2 regions of the Mesorhizobium sp. M0522 genome follow, and region 2 is predicted to be linked to the other one. Evidence: predicted binding sites of a transcription regulator. Region 2 holds the regulator's gene; the other holds the start of a gene.
What was found. The regulator LexA, encoded in region 2, represses DNA repair genes until DNA is damaged. The targets are predictions, from matches to a motif close to TGTTCNNNNTGTGTTCNG.
Positions count from the first base shown of each region.

Region 1: a site for LexA is predicted at 2,238-2,255, ahead of dinB (DNA polymerase IV). Genes of this name have one in related genera too.

Region 1 covers NZ_JAMYQW010000003.1:256,885-262,686, reverse strand. The annotation lists gene NKI58_RS06175 (XRE family transcriptional regulator) at 1-295, shown strand, start outside; gene NKI58_RS06170 (hypothetical protein) at 517-822, opposite strand; gene NKI58_RS06165 (hypothetical protein) at 1,008-1,328, shown strand; gene NKI58_RS06160 (GNAT family N-acetyltransferase) at 1,383-1,529, shown strand; gene ybiA (riboflavin biosynthesis intermediates N-glycosidase) at 1,628-2,176, shown strand; gene dinB (DNA polymerase IV) at 2,308-3,549, shown strand; gene NKI58_RS06145 (hypothetical protein) at 3,720-3,890, shown strand; gene NKI58_RS06140 (hypothetical protein) at 3,941-4,363, shown strand; gene NKI58_RS06135 (sulfite oxidase) at 5,018-5,802, shown strand, end outside.
Region 2 covers NZ_JAMYQW010000024.1:13,726-19,527, forward strand. The annotation lists gene gltX (glutamate--tRNA ligase) at 1-866, opposite strand, end outside; gene NKI58_RS22955 (ComEC/Rec2 family competence protein) at 963-3,428, shown strand; gene lexA (transcriptional repressor LexA) at 3,422-4,156, opposite strand; gene kynU (kynureninase) at 4,605-5,802, shown strand, end outside.

The DNA.
Region 1 (5,802 bases), on a different contig from region 2:
GCGCAATGTGTTTGCGCTGCACGTGCTGAGCGATTCGATGGTGCCGCGCTACGAGCCCGGCGAGATGATCTATTGCGGCGGCCGCGAAGCGTTGCCCGGCGACCATGTGGTGATCGAGACCCTGCCCGAGGAGAACGAGCAAAACGGCAAGGCCTTCATCAAGAAGCTGGTCAAGCGCACCGCCGCCGAGCTGATCGTCGAGCAGTACAACCCGCCCAAGACGCTGTCCTTCAACCGCTACGCCATCAAGAACGTCTTCCGCGTCATCCCGCTCAAGGAATTGCTGGGGTATTGAGGGCTTGTTGCCTTCTCCCCTTGTGGGAGAAGGTGGATCGGCGCACAGCGCCGAGCCGGATGAGGGGTGCTGGAAGGAACGCGGCGGAGGAAATGTAGAAGCGATTTTTAAGCACTTACGCCATCAAGGTAGCGATCCGTCCAACACCCCTCATCCGACCGAGCTTCGCTCGGCCACCTTCTCCCACAAGGGGAGAAGGGAAGAGCAGCACGCCCGCCCCCTCAAGCCCGCCTCGACTGCAGCTCTCGACCGTTGAGCAGGCGCGCCTCGGCGCGGGTCCGTTGCCGGTCGTCGATGAAGGCAGCCTGGATCGAGACGGCGGCGCCCGGCAGGCCGTCGGCCCGGCAGGCCTTGCAGATCAGGCGCCCCGAAAGTGCGGCCAGCGGTGTCTCCGGCATCACCCCATGCCGCTTGAGCTCGGCCGGCTTCCACCACCTGTTACGGCCGCAGTCGATGCATTCGACGGCAATCGAGACAACTTCGGCGATCGTCGCTTCCTTGCCTGCCAATGCCATGGTCATCCCCATCATTGTTCCTGCTTTGTTCGCAACATTATCGGTTTTTGGAGCGGAGTCGAGTCGGTTCCGCTTACATCAACGTGAAAGTTTCACTTGTTCGATTATTTGAGTTATGCTTATATCTCGTGCAGGCTGGAATCGGCGCGAGCAACAGAACCGCGCCCGCTCCGTCCGCCGGCAGCAAGGGAGTGACGATGGACCTCGCTCAGTTCGCCCAGGCCTGCGGTTATGCCGGCGACAGCCCGGCCATGCTTGCCGCTTTCGCGGCCATCCGCCAGGACGGCATCCGCACGGCGCGCCAGGGCCATCGCCAGCGCAAGGCGACGATTGACCAGATGAAGCCGAGCCGCGCTCTGTTCCTGGCGGCGATCCGCCCGGCGCAGTCAGCCGAGGAGGCACTCGAGGATGCCGCCCGCTTCGTGTCGATGTTCCGCAACATGCCGCGCTGGCGGCAGGAAAGGCGCGCCGCCGACCTCGCCCGCGCCAGGCAGCAGCGCCTCTTCGCCCGCTTCTAGATCGAAGGCGTTCGCGTCGCCTGGCAATGGCGCTCTCGCGGCGTCGGCAAGCTGATGATCGAATGGGCGATTGAAACATGCCGTTCGCGCAATTGCAGCTTCGTCCAGCTCACCACGGACAAAGGTCGATGGGAGGCGCACGCTTTTTACGAGCGCCTCGGCTTCACCGCCAGTCATCTCGGCTACAAGATGGCGCTGTAGATCAGCATTTCATCGCATTCAGCGCCGACCGCTCATCTTCGCTACCCACTCTGGATGGAGCATTGACAAGCCGGCCTTTCGCCCTGCTCCATCCGCCCATGATTTACGACCGAACCTGGCTTGAGAAAACCTTTCGCGCAAAGCCCCGGCAGAAGTTCCTGTTCTTCTGGGGCCATCAGCCGTCTAAGGACGGCCGCATAACCACGTCGTGCTTCAGCCAGTGGTGGCATGCGCCCTTTACCGTCGATGGCCTGAGCTATCCGACTGCCGAACACTGGATGATGGCCGAGAAGGCACGACTGTTCGGTGATGCTCCGACGGCAACACAAATCCTCAGGGCGGCGAGCCCCAAGCAGGCAAAGCAGCTTGGCCGCCAGGTGAGCGGCTTCGATGGCACCAAATGGGATGCAGACAAATATCGCATCGTGATTGAAGGGAGCTTTCAGAAGTTCCGTCAGAACGCGGCGCTGCGCGAATATCTGTTGTCGACGCATGACCGGGTGCTGGTCGAGGCGAGCCCTGTCGACCGGGTGTGGGGTATCGGCCTTGCGGCAGATGACGAGAAGGCGTCGAACCCGCTGCTGTGGCGCGGCGAGAACCTCTTGGGATTCGCGCTGATGCAGGCCCGCGATCGGCTGCGCGGCTGAACATTTGCCGTGCGCTCGTCATCTGCGGCGGCCTCCGCGCTGCTTGACAATCCACCCATAATGTTCTCTTTATGTTCTCATCACAACTCGAGACAATGCGGCGTTCGAACCGCCGCGGGCGAACGGGCCGGATGGAAGCCAACATCCTCCACGCGGATCTGGATGCCTTCTATGCCTCGGTCGAACAGTTGCTCGACCCGGCCTTGCGCGGCAAGCCGATTGCCGTCGGCGGCGGGGTAGTGCTTGCCGCATCCTATGAAGCCAAGGCGTTCGGCGTGCGCGGCGGTATGCCGGGACGGCGGGCGCGGGAACTCTGCCCGCAACTCATTTTCGTCGGCGGCCATTTCAAGGACTACCAGCGGCTGGGCGATGCGGCGATCAAGGTGCTCGGCGATTTCACGCCGGTGGTCGAGCGGATTTCGATCGACGAGGCCTTTGCCGACGTCGCCGGCTGCACCCATTTGTTCGGCTCGCCGGCCGAGATCGCCGGCAAGATCCGCCGCCGCGTGCGGGCCGAGCTCGGCCTGCCGATCTCGGTCGGCGTAGCCCGCACCAAGCATCTGGCCAAGATCGCCTCACAGGTCGCAAAACCGGACGGGCTGGTGGTGGTCGATCCGCGCCACGAGCTGGAGTTCCTGCACCACCTGCCGGTCGAGTTGATGTGGGGCGTCGGCCCGGTCACCAGGCAGCGGCTGGCCGGCATCGGCGTCAACACCATCGGCGAGCTGGCGAAGACCAATGGTGGGGCGCTTGAGCGCCTGCTCGGGCCGGCGGCGGGAGAGAAACTCAACGCGCTGGCGTGGAACCGCGATCCGCGCAAGCTCGAGACGCAGCGCCGGGCGCGCTCGGCCGGCGCGCAATCGGCGCTCGGCCGGAAACCCGCCGAGGAGCAGGTCTTCGTGCCCGCTTTGCTGCATCTGGCCGACAGGGTCGCCACAAGGCTGCGGGCGAAATCCCGGCCCGGCCGCACGGTGACGGTTCGCGTCCGCTTTGCCGATTTGCGCTCGGTGACGCGCTCGATCACGCTCGATCAGCCGATTTCGGCAACCGCCATGCTGGCCGAGATCGCCGAGGCGCTGGTGCGCAAGGTGCTCATCGACCATCCGCACGAAAAGACAATCTCGCTGCTGGCGATCGCCGTATCGCATCTGGAGCAGCATGCCGGCCTGCAACTGGAACTGCCGCTCGGGCTCGACGACTACCGCCGCCGCCCCGGCACCAGCAAGGGCGCGGCGCGCTGGACCGCGGATCGCGCCGTCGACAAGATCCGCGACCGCTTCGGCTGGGAGGCGGTCGGCTACGCCTCGGTCGCGCTCGGGCTACAGCGGTCGGTTCCCGACGCATTTCGGGAGCTGGCCGAGAAGGAATTGTGAGCCTCGATTACACTTTGGTTGCCAAGTCGCCGGAATGACGTTGAAGGCTGCGGACTTGTGAATTTATCTTCGGTCCAGTTGGTCGTGCACCGGTTTGGGTATCGGCCAGACAGGGTAGCACCCGCCCGCAAATCCTTCCGCACCTTCATTTCGAACGACAGGAGATCGGCATGGGACAGAACGCCGGATATTTCGCACTCATCGTTGCCGGACTGGTGACCAATGCAACGACGCTGGCCAAGCCGCTCAACCCGGACCGGGCGATTCCATCCCTGGCGATATCAACTCGCCGCTGGCCAGCCCGCTATTCAAGCAGGTCAAGGCTGGGCCGCTGGAGATAAAGCTTGAGGAAACCACGCTTGCCGATGTCGAAAAAGCCTTCGGCGGAGCCATGCACGATGAAGGTGACGCCGGAGATTCACGCCACTGGCTTTGCTATGCCGGCCCCGACGCCGGCGGATCGCCGTCGATCTTCTGGTTCGTATCCGGCGAGATGGGCGGCTCCGACCACGGTGTCCTGTCCGTCGCCCTGCAGCCGAACCCGGAAGGTAAGGTGCCGGAAGGATGCGCCGGCGCGCCTGCCAGCCTGACAGCTGTTGAACTCGATACGCCCGGCGTCGGAGCGCCGCTGAGCGACGTGGCCGCGAAATTTGGCGCCGCCAAGCCCGATCGTTACGGCCATTTCGGCTTCGCCGCCTCTTATCCTCCTTCGTCTCCCGACCAGAAGGACGCCACGGTCACGCAGACGCTCACCTACACAGCCGGGAACGGCAGGATAACCGGCGTGGCGGTGACGCAAGTCACCACCAATTAGGGTGTCCCCGCTCGGTTGGCGAATGGTTCACGTGTGAATGATCTGCCGCGCCCAAGCCAGGCGGCCTGGTTGCTGGCCACCTCGTAATGCAGACTGGTTCTGATGTGCCGCCCGGGCCCGCCCTCCACCTGCAAATTCCTGATCTTGAAATATTAGACCGCCATCATACACCTGCGCCGGCCGCACCGCCATCCTGTCGCGCCCACAGACGGCAGGCCAACGCAGTTTCTCGTCGAAATGGGTGAACATCCGCCCTGGAGTTGGCAAGGCCGATATCGGAACGGCAGAAATTGGGTCGGAACGGCCCTTCCGATCGCACCCGCGAAGGTCCGGAAATGACCCAGAAGCGGGCGGTCGGCAGCGGTCCGAGCAGCAACCATTTTGGCAGGACAGGAAATCGGCATGGAATGCTGCAATCATCATCATGTCCCGTCCAAGTTGTGGACAGTTCCTTCTCAAAGGCGCACTCTTAGCGTGCGAAACGCGAGCTGGCGTTTCGTGCAATGCTTCACATGCTTGACTTGCGTCGGTGATTATCTGACCTACCCGGATACTTCCGGGTGGGCAGACCTCACATTGTGTCGCCTATCCGTGATCAGGCTACGGCCTAAGGCACGTTGCAGCCCGTTCCGGATCAACTGGGAGGTAAACAACATGCCTGATTTTCAGCGCAGAGAACTTCTTGTTCAAGGAAGCGCGGCTCTTGCCGCAATTGCTGCTCTCTATACCTCGCGCCGGGCTTACGCTTTTCCAACACGGCCGAACGAGGAAGTTATTCCATGGCTGGATCAGCCGACCGAAAATCCCGATCCGGCGGGTATCCAGAAGCAGCTTGTCTGGGAGGATTTGGATAGCTGGATAACGCCAAACGACAAGTTCTTCAGCATCTCGCATTTCAACCGACCAACGATCGACGAGAAGACATGGTCGATGGAGATCGGAGGCCTGGTTAAGAAGCCCCTGGAGTTAACGCTCGCCGACATCAGGGCGCGACCGAGGCAGGAGGTCGTTTTCACAGTGGAATGCTCGGGCAACCACGGGTTTCCCTTTTTCACCGGCGGCATCGGCAATGCTCGCTGGGCAGGGACGCCGCTCGCCCCGATCCTCGAGGAAGCCGGCGTTCTGGAGAAGGGTATCGAGGTCGTCTTTTTCGGTACCGATACAGGCGAGGTCCCGATACGCGACGTCAAGATGCAGCAGAACTTCGCTCGTAGCATGTCGCTCGCCGACGCGATGAACCCCGACAATCTCCTCTGCTATGAAATGAACGGGGCCGCCTTGCCGGCGCCCAATGGCTTCCCGGTACGGCTCATTGCGCCAGGCTGGTACGGGATCGCCAACGTCAAGTGGCTAAAGCGCATCGAGGTTCGCGATACGCGGTTCATGAGCCTTCTGATGGCCCGTGACTATGTCACCATCCGGGAGGAGGACCACAACGG
Region 2 (5,802 bases):
AACCATGCAATCATGTCGGCGATCGACATGATCTCATCGTCGCCGTGGCTCCAGCCAAGCCTCGCCAGATAGTTGAGCAGCGCATCCGGCAGGTAGCCCATGGCGCGATAGGCTTCGACGCCAAGCGCACCGTGCCGCTTCGACAGCTTGGCGCCGTCGGCACCGTGGATCAGCGGGATATGCGACATCGATGGCACCTCCCAGCCCATGGCCTGATAGATTACGGTCTGGCGTGCGGCGTTGGTCAAATGATCGTCGCCGCGGATGATGTGGGTGATGCCCATGTCGTGATCGTCGACGACGACGGCATGCATGTAGGTGGGATTGCCGTCCGAGCGCAGAATAATGAAATCGTCGAGATCCTTGTTGGGAAAGCGCACGTCGCCCTGGACGCGGTCATGCACCACCGTCTCGCCGTCTGTCGGCGCCTTGATGCGGATCGCCCCCTTGGCGCCGGGCGGCGCCTCCGACGGGTCGCGGTCGCGCCAGCGTCCATCATAGCGGGGAGGCAGCCCCTTGGCGCGTGCGCTCTCGCGCATTGCCTCTAGTTCGGCAGGCGTCGCATAACAATAATAGGCCTTGCCCATACGAACGAGCTCCTCGGCCACCTCGCGATGGCGCGGCGCACGCTCGAATTGCGACACCGGCTCGCCGTCCCATGTCAGGCCAAGCCAGGAAAGCCCGTCGAGAATGGCCGCGCTTGCCGCATCGGTGGAGCGCTCGCGGTCGGTGTCCTCGATGCGCAGCAGCATCGTGCCGCCTGTGTGCTTGGCATACAGCCAGTTGAACAGCGCCGTGCGCGCGCCGCCAATGTGCAGATAGCCGGTGGGCGAGGGGGCAAAACGGGTGACGACCTTATCGGGCATGGAACTCTCAGGCGGGCGAAGGAAGTGGGTTTGCGGACTTTCGCGCGTCGCGCGTTCATGTAGCATAGGAGGTCGAGGGCGCAAGGGGCAGACCCGATGGCTGTGCGAGGCCGTGGTGCGGGCGAGGGCGAGGACGTTGGCAGCGGCGTCAGCGAACGCTTGCTGTTTGCCGCACCCCCGCCTGTCCTGCCGGCACCGGCATTGCTACCCGCTCCGCGCTTCGATGCTCCGTCGCTGCCGGCCAGCGACCCAGCAACGGTTCTCGTGCCCGCGGGCGAGCCCATCGTACGCCTGCCCAGGCGTTTCCGCCTCCCGTCACCGTCCCGTATCCGCAACAGCATAACCTCGGCAGCCGGCCTGGAACTCGACCGCGGCATCGCCTTCCTGCTGGTGCCGGTGTTCCTCGCATGCGGGGTGGTCGTATATTTCGGGCTGTCGGTGGAGCCGGCCTTTCCACAGCCGATCGCAATCGCGCTCCTCGCGGCCCTTTGTGCCGTCGTCTCGCGGTCATGGCCCAGGACGCGCCTGTGCTTCATGGTGGCGCTGCTCTGCGCGCTTGGCGTACTTGCCGCCAAGTTCGAGACATGGCGTGTCGGAACGCATATGCTCGGTTCCGAAATCTCGACGCGGCTGACGGGTCGCGTCGTATCGTACGAGCCCATGGCGAGCGGCCGCATCAGGCTGACAATCGATGTGACCTCAACCGCCAGGCCGACACTGCGCTACATGCCGGAACGGGTCCGCGTTTCGGCGATGAAGATACCGGCTGAGCTGACCGCCGGTTCCGAGATCACCGGCTATGTGCGGCTGCTGCCGCCGACCGGCCCGGTGCGGCCCGACAGCTATGATTTCTCCTTCGACAGCTATTTCGCCGGTATCGGCGGCAGCGGCTTTTTTCTCGGCAATCCGAAAGTCGTGTCGTCGGGCAGCATGCCGCTTGGCGCGCAGCTTTCTTCCGCGATCGAAGACGCGCGCGAATCTATCGCCGACCATATCCGCAGCCGCATCGGCGGTGCCGAGGGCGAGATTGCTGCTGCGCTGATCGTCGGCGTGCGCGCCGGCATTCCCGAGGAGATCAACGAAGCGATGCGGCGCACCGGCATCTACCACATCATCTCCATCTCGGGGCTGCATATGGCGTTGGTCGCCGGCACCATCATGGCGCTGCTGCGGGGTGCCTTTGCGCTGTTTCCCGATTTCTCATCGCGACGGCCGGTCAAGAAATATGCCGCGGCCGCCGCGCTTTTTTCGATTGCGGCCTACCTCGTCTTTTCCGGCATTGTCGTGGCGGCCGAACGCAGCTTCATCATGCTGGCGGTGATGCTTATCGCCGTGCTGTTCGACCGGGCCGCGCTCACCATGCGCAACCTGGCGATCTCGGCCATCGCGGTCATCCTGGTGTCGCCGCACGAGGTGGTCGGTCCGAGTTTCCAGATGTCCTTCGCCGCGACGGCGGCCCTTGTCGGCGCCTATGCAGGCTGGTCCGATTACCGCGCCGGCAGGGCCACCACGCCGCTGCCGCGGCTGTCGCCGCTACGCTTTGCCACTCGAAAGGTCCTGCTGGGCATGTGCGGTCTGGCGATGACCTCGATCATTGCAGGGAGCGCCACGGCGCTTTTCGCCATATGGCATTTCCAGCGCGTGGCGCCGCTCAGCCTGTTCGCCAATCTGGCCATCATGCCCATCGTCTCACTGGTCGTCATGCCCTTCGCCGTTCTCAGCGCGCTGGCGATGCCGTTCGGTGCGGATGGCCCTTTCCTCTATGTCATGGGCAAGGGGCTGACGGCGATGATCGCCCTGTCCGGGTGGATCTCGGAGCGCTCGCCGATCGATGCGGTCGGGCTGATTTCGCTGAGATCCGTCCTTCTGGTGACGATCGCCCTCGTCATTGCCAGCATGGCGACGACCTGGTTGCGGCTGGCGGCACTTCCTTTTGCGCTCGCCGGCTTGCTGACGACAACGCAGACACGCATACCCGACGTATTGGTCTCGGAGGACGCACGGCTGGTCGCGCTGCCGATCGGCAGCGGTGAACTCGCGGTCAACCGGGCACGCCCGAATGAGTTCACCATCGACAACTGGAAACGCGCGCTCACATCAGAGGCTATCGTCGCGCCGGAAACACCTGGAAAGAACGACCCGCAATTCGACATTGCCGATCCGGCCGACCTACCGCCGGGCATGCCGTTCATTTGCACGGACGGCCTCTGCCTTGCCAGGCATCCATCCGGCGCGATCATCGCGCAAGCCAAGGACCGCGATACTGCGCGGCCAGCCTGCGCCTTTGCCAGCTTGATCGTCATCGACGACGCCACCGCCCATAACCCCTGCTACCACGACCGGCTGGTCCTCGTCGTCACCAAACGGCAACTGGCGCGCGCGGGAAGTGCCGCCGTCTACTTCGATCCACAAGCGGCAACGCGCGCCGAAATCCGTTTCGCGGTCGAAAAATCATACCGGCCCTGGCACGTGCAGCGGAAATTTTCACGCGCGGCACGGGGCCTGCCGCCATACCGCAGGGCCGACAACCCCAAAGCCGGCGCCAAGGGCGGAGCTCAGTAGCGGCGGATCAGTCCGACGAGCTTGCCCTGCACCTTGACCCTGTCTGGTCCGAAGATGCGCGTCTCGTAGGCCGGATTGGCGGCTTCCAGGGCGATCGAGGCGCCCTTGCGGCGGAACCGCTTCAGCGTCGCTTCCTCCTCGTCGACCAGTGCCACCACGATCTCACCGGGGCTCGCCGTATCGGCATTGCGGATGATCACCGTGTCGCCGTCGAAAATGCCGGCCTCGATCATCGAATCGCCTTTGACCTCGAGCGCATAATGCTCGCCGCCCATGATCATATCCGGCGGCACCGAAATCGAATGCGTCTGGTGCTGGATGGCGTCGATCGGCACACCGGCGGCGATGCGGCCCATCACCGGGATCGAAACGGCGGCGACGACATCGTCGTCATTGCCGGCTGCAGGGACGCGCGACGATGTCGGCTTGCCCTGCCGAGGGGCGCCTTGCCCAAGACTACCCTGGATGACACTCGGCGAGAACTTGCGTGCCGCATTGAGGCCGGGGGCGATCGAGTCAGGCAGGCGCAGCACCTCCAGCGCACGGGCCCGGTTGGGCAAACGGCGAATGAAGCCGCGCTCCTCCAGCGCCGTAATCAGCCGATGGATTCCCGATTTGGAAGCCAGGTCGAGCGCCTCCTTCATCTCGTCGAAGGAGGGCGGAATACCGCTTTCCTTCAACCTTTCGTGGATGAACATAAGCAGTTCGTGTTGTTTGCGTGTCAGCATAGCGACCCCCAACAGAATCAGAAAAACAAACCCAGAACAAACACTATCTGTTCCAGTTGTGTTCCGCAACTGTTTAAAGTTTAATGAATGCGTTAAGGCTTGGGAAACAAACCACGCCCCTACCGGAATGCCGCATTTTCACCGTCGCGAGCGTCATCCCCTTGATTCTGCTTTCGTTTGCGCCTTCTGGCTTCCCAGAAGGCAGCACTGACATCGGCCGTCGGTCGGCAAAGGGCACGGAATTGAACCCGTATCGACTGCGCGGTTCGGTCAATGCACCGTGAACGAAACGAACTCAAAACGCCAACCTCGGGTTAACTCCTGGTTTCCAGTCGCCTGGTCAGGCTGCTTCTCGCCGGTGGAGCCTTGCTGCGCGCAACCAGGTGATGGAAGAACAGTCGATGCGTGTCCGGCGTTGCGTTGAATTTTTGGGGGGAGCAGGCACATCATGACAGGAATTCCCGATCTCGCCGCCATAAAGGCGATGGATGCCGCAGATCCGCTGCGCGCGATGCGCGACCGCTTCGTGTTGCCGCAAGGAGTGATCTATCTCGACGGCAATTCGCTAGGAGCTGCTTCACGTGCCGCTTTCGATGAACTGCACAAGGCCGCGACCGAAGAATGGTCGCATGATCTCATCCGCGCATGGAACACGGCCGGCTGGTTCAACATGCCGCTTGAACTTGGCGACCAGCTCGGGCGCCTGATCGGTGCCGCGGCCGGCCAGACGGTGGTCTGCGACACGACATCGGTCAACATCTACAAGCTGCTGCACGCCGCCATGGCCATGCGACCGGAGCGGCAGGTCATCGTCGCCGAGGGCGATAGTTTTCCGACGGACCTCTACATGGCTGAGGGTGTGGTTTCGACGCGAAAAGATACGCTGCTGCGCCTCTCGGGGATCGACGCGCCGACCATCGAAGAGCTGATCGACGAACGCACCGCCGTGGTGCTGGTCAACCACGTCAACTACAAGTCGGGCGAACTGCGCGACATGCCGGCGCTGACGCGCAGGGCTCAGGAAGCCGGGGCGATGATCGTCTGGGATCTCTGCCACACCGCCGGCGCGATGTCAGTCGAGCTCGACAAGGCAAACGCCGATTTTGCCGTTGGCTGCACCTACAAATATCTGAATGGCGGCCCGGGCGCGCCTGCCTTCATCTATGCGGCTGAGCGGCATCTTTCCGACATCCAGCAGCCGCTCACCGGCTGGTGGGGCCATGCACGGCCCTTCGCCTTCGAGCCAGGCTATGCGGCCGGCACCGGCATCCGCCGGTTTCTGTGCGGCACCCAGCCGGTCCTGTCGATGCGCACGCTGAAGGGCGCGCTTGACATCTGGAACGATGTCGACATGACGGCGGTGCGCAAGAAGAGCATCGCGCTGGCGGATCTGTTCATTGAGCTTGTCGAGGCAAAGTGCGGCACTTACGGGCTCACGCTCGAGAGCACGCGCGATGGGGAAAAACGCGGCAGCCAGATTTCATTCATGCATGAGCATGGCTACCAGATCATGCGCGCGCTGATCGAACGTGGCGTGATCGGCGATTTTCGCGCGCCATCGACCATGCGCTTCGGCTTTACGCCGCTCTATGTCGGCTATGCCGATGTCTGGCAGGCCGTCGAAGTGCTTGAGGACATCCTGCGCA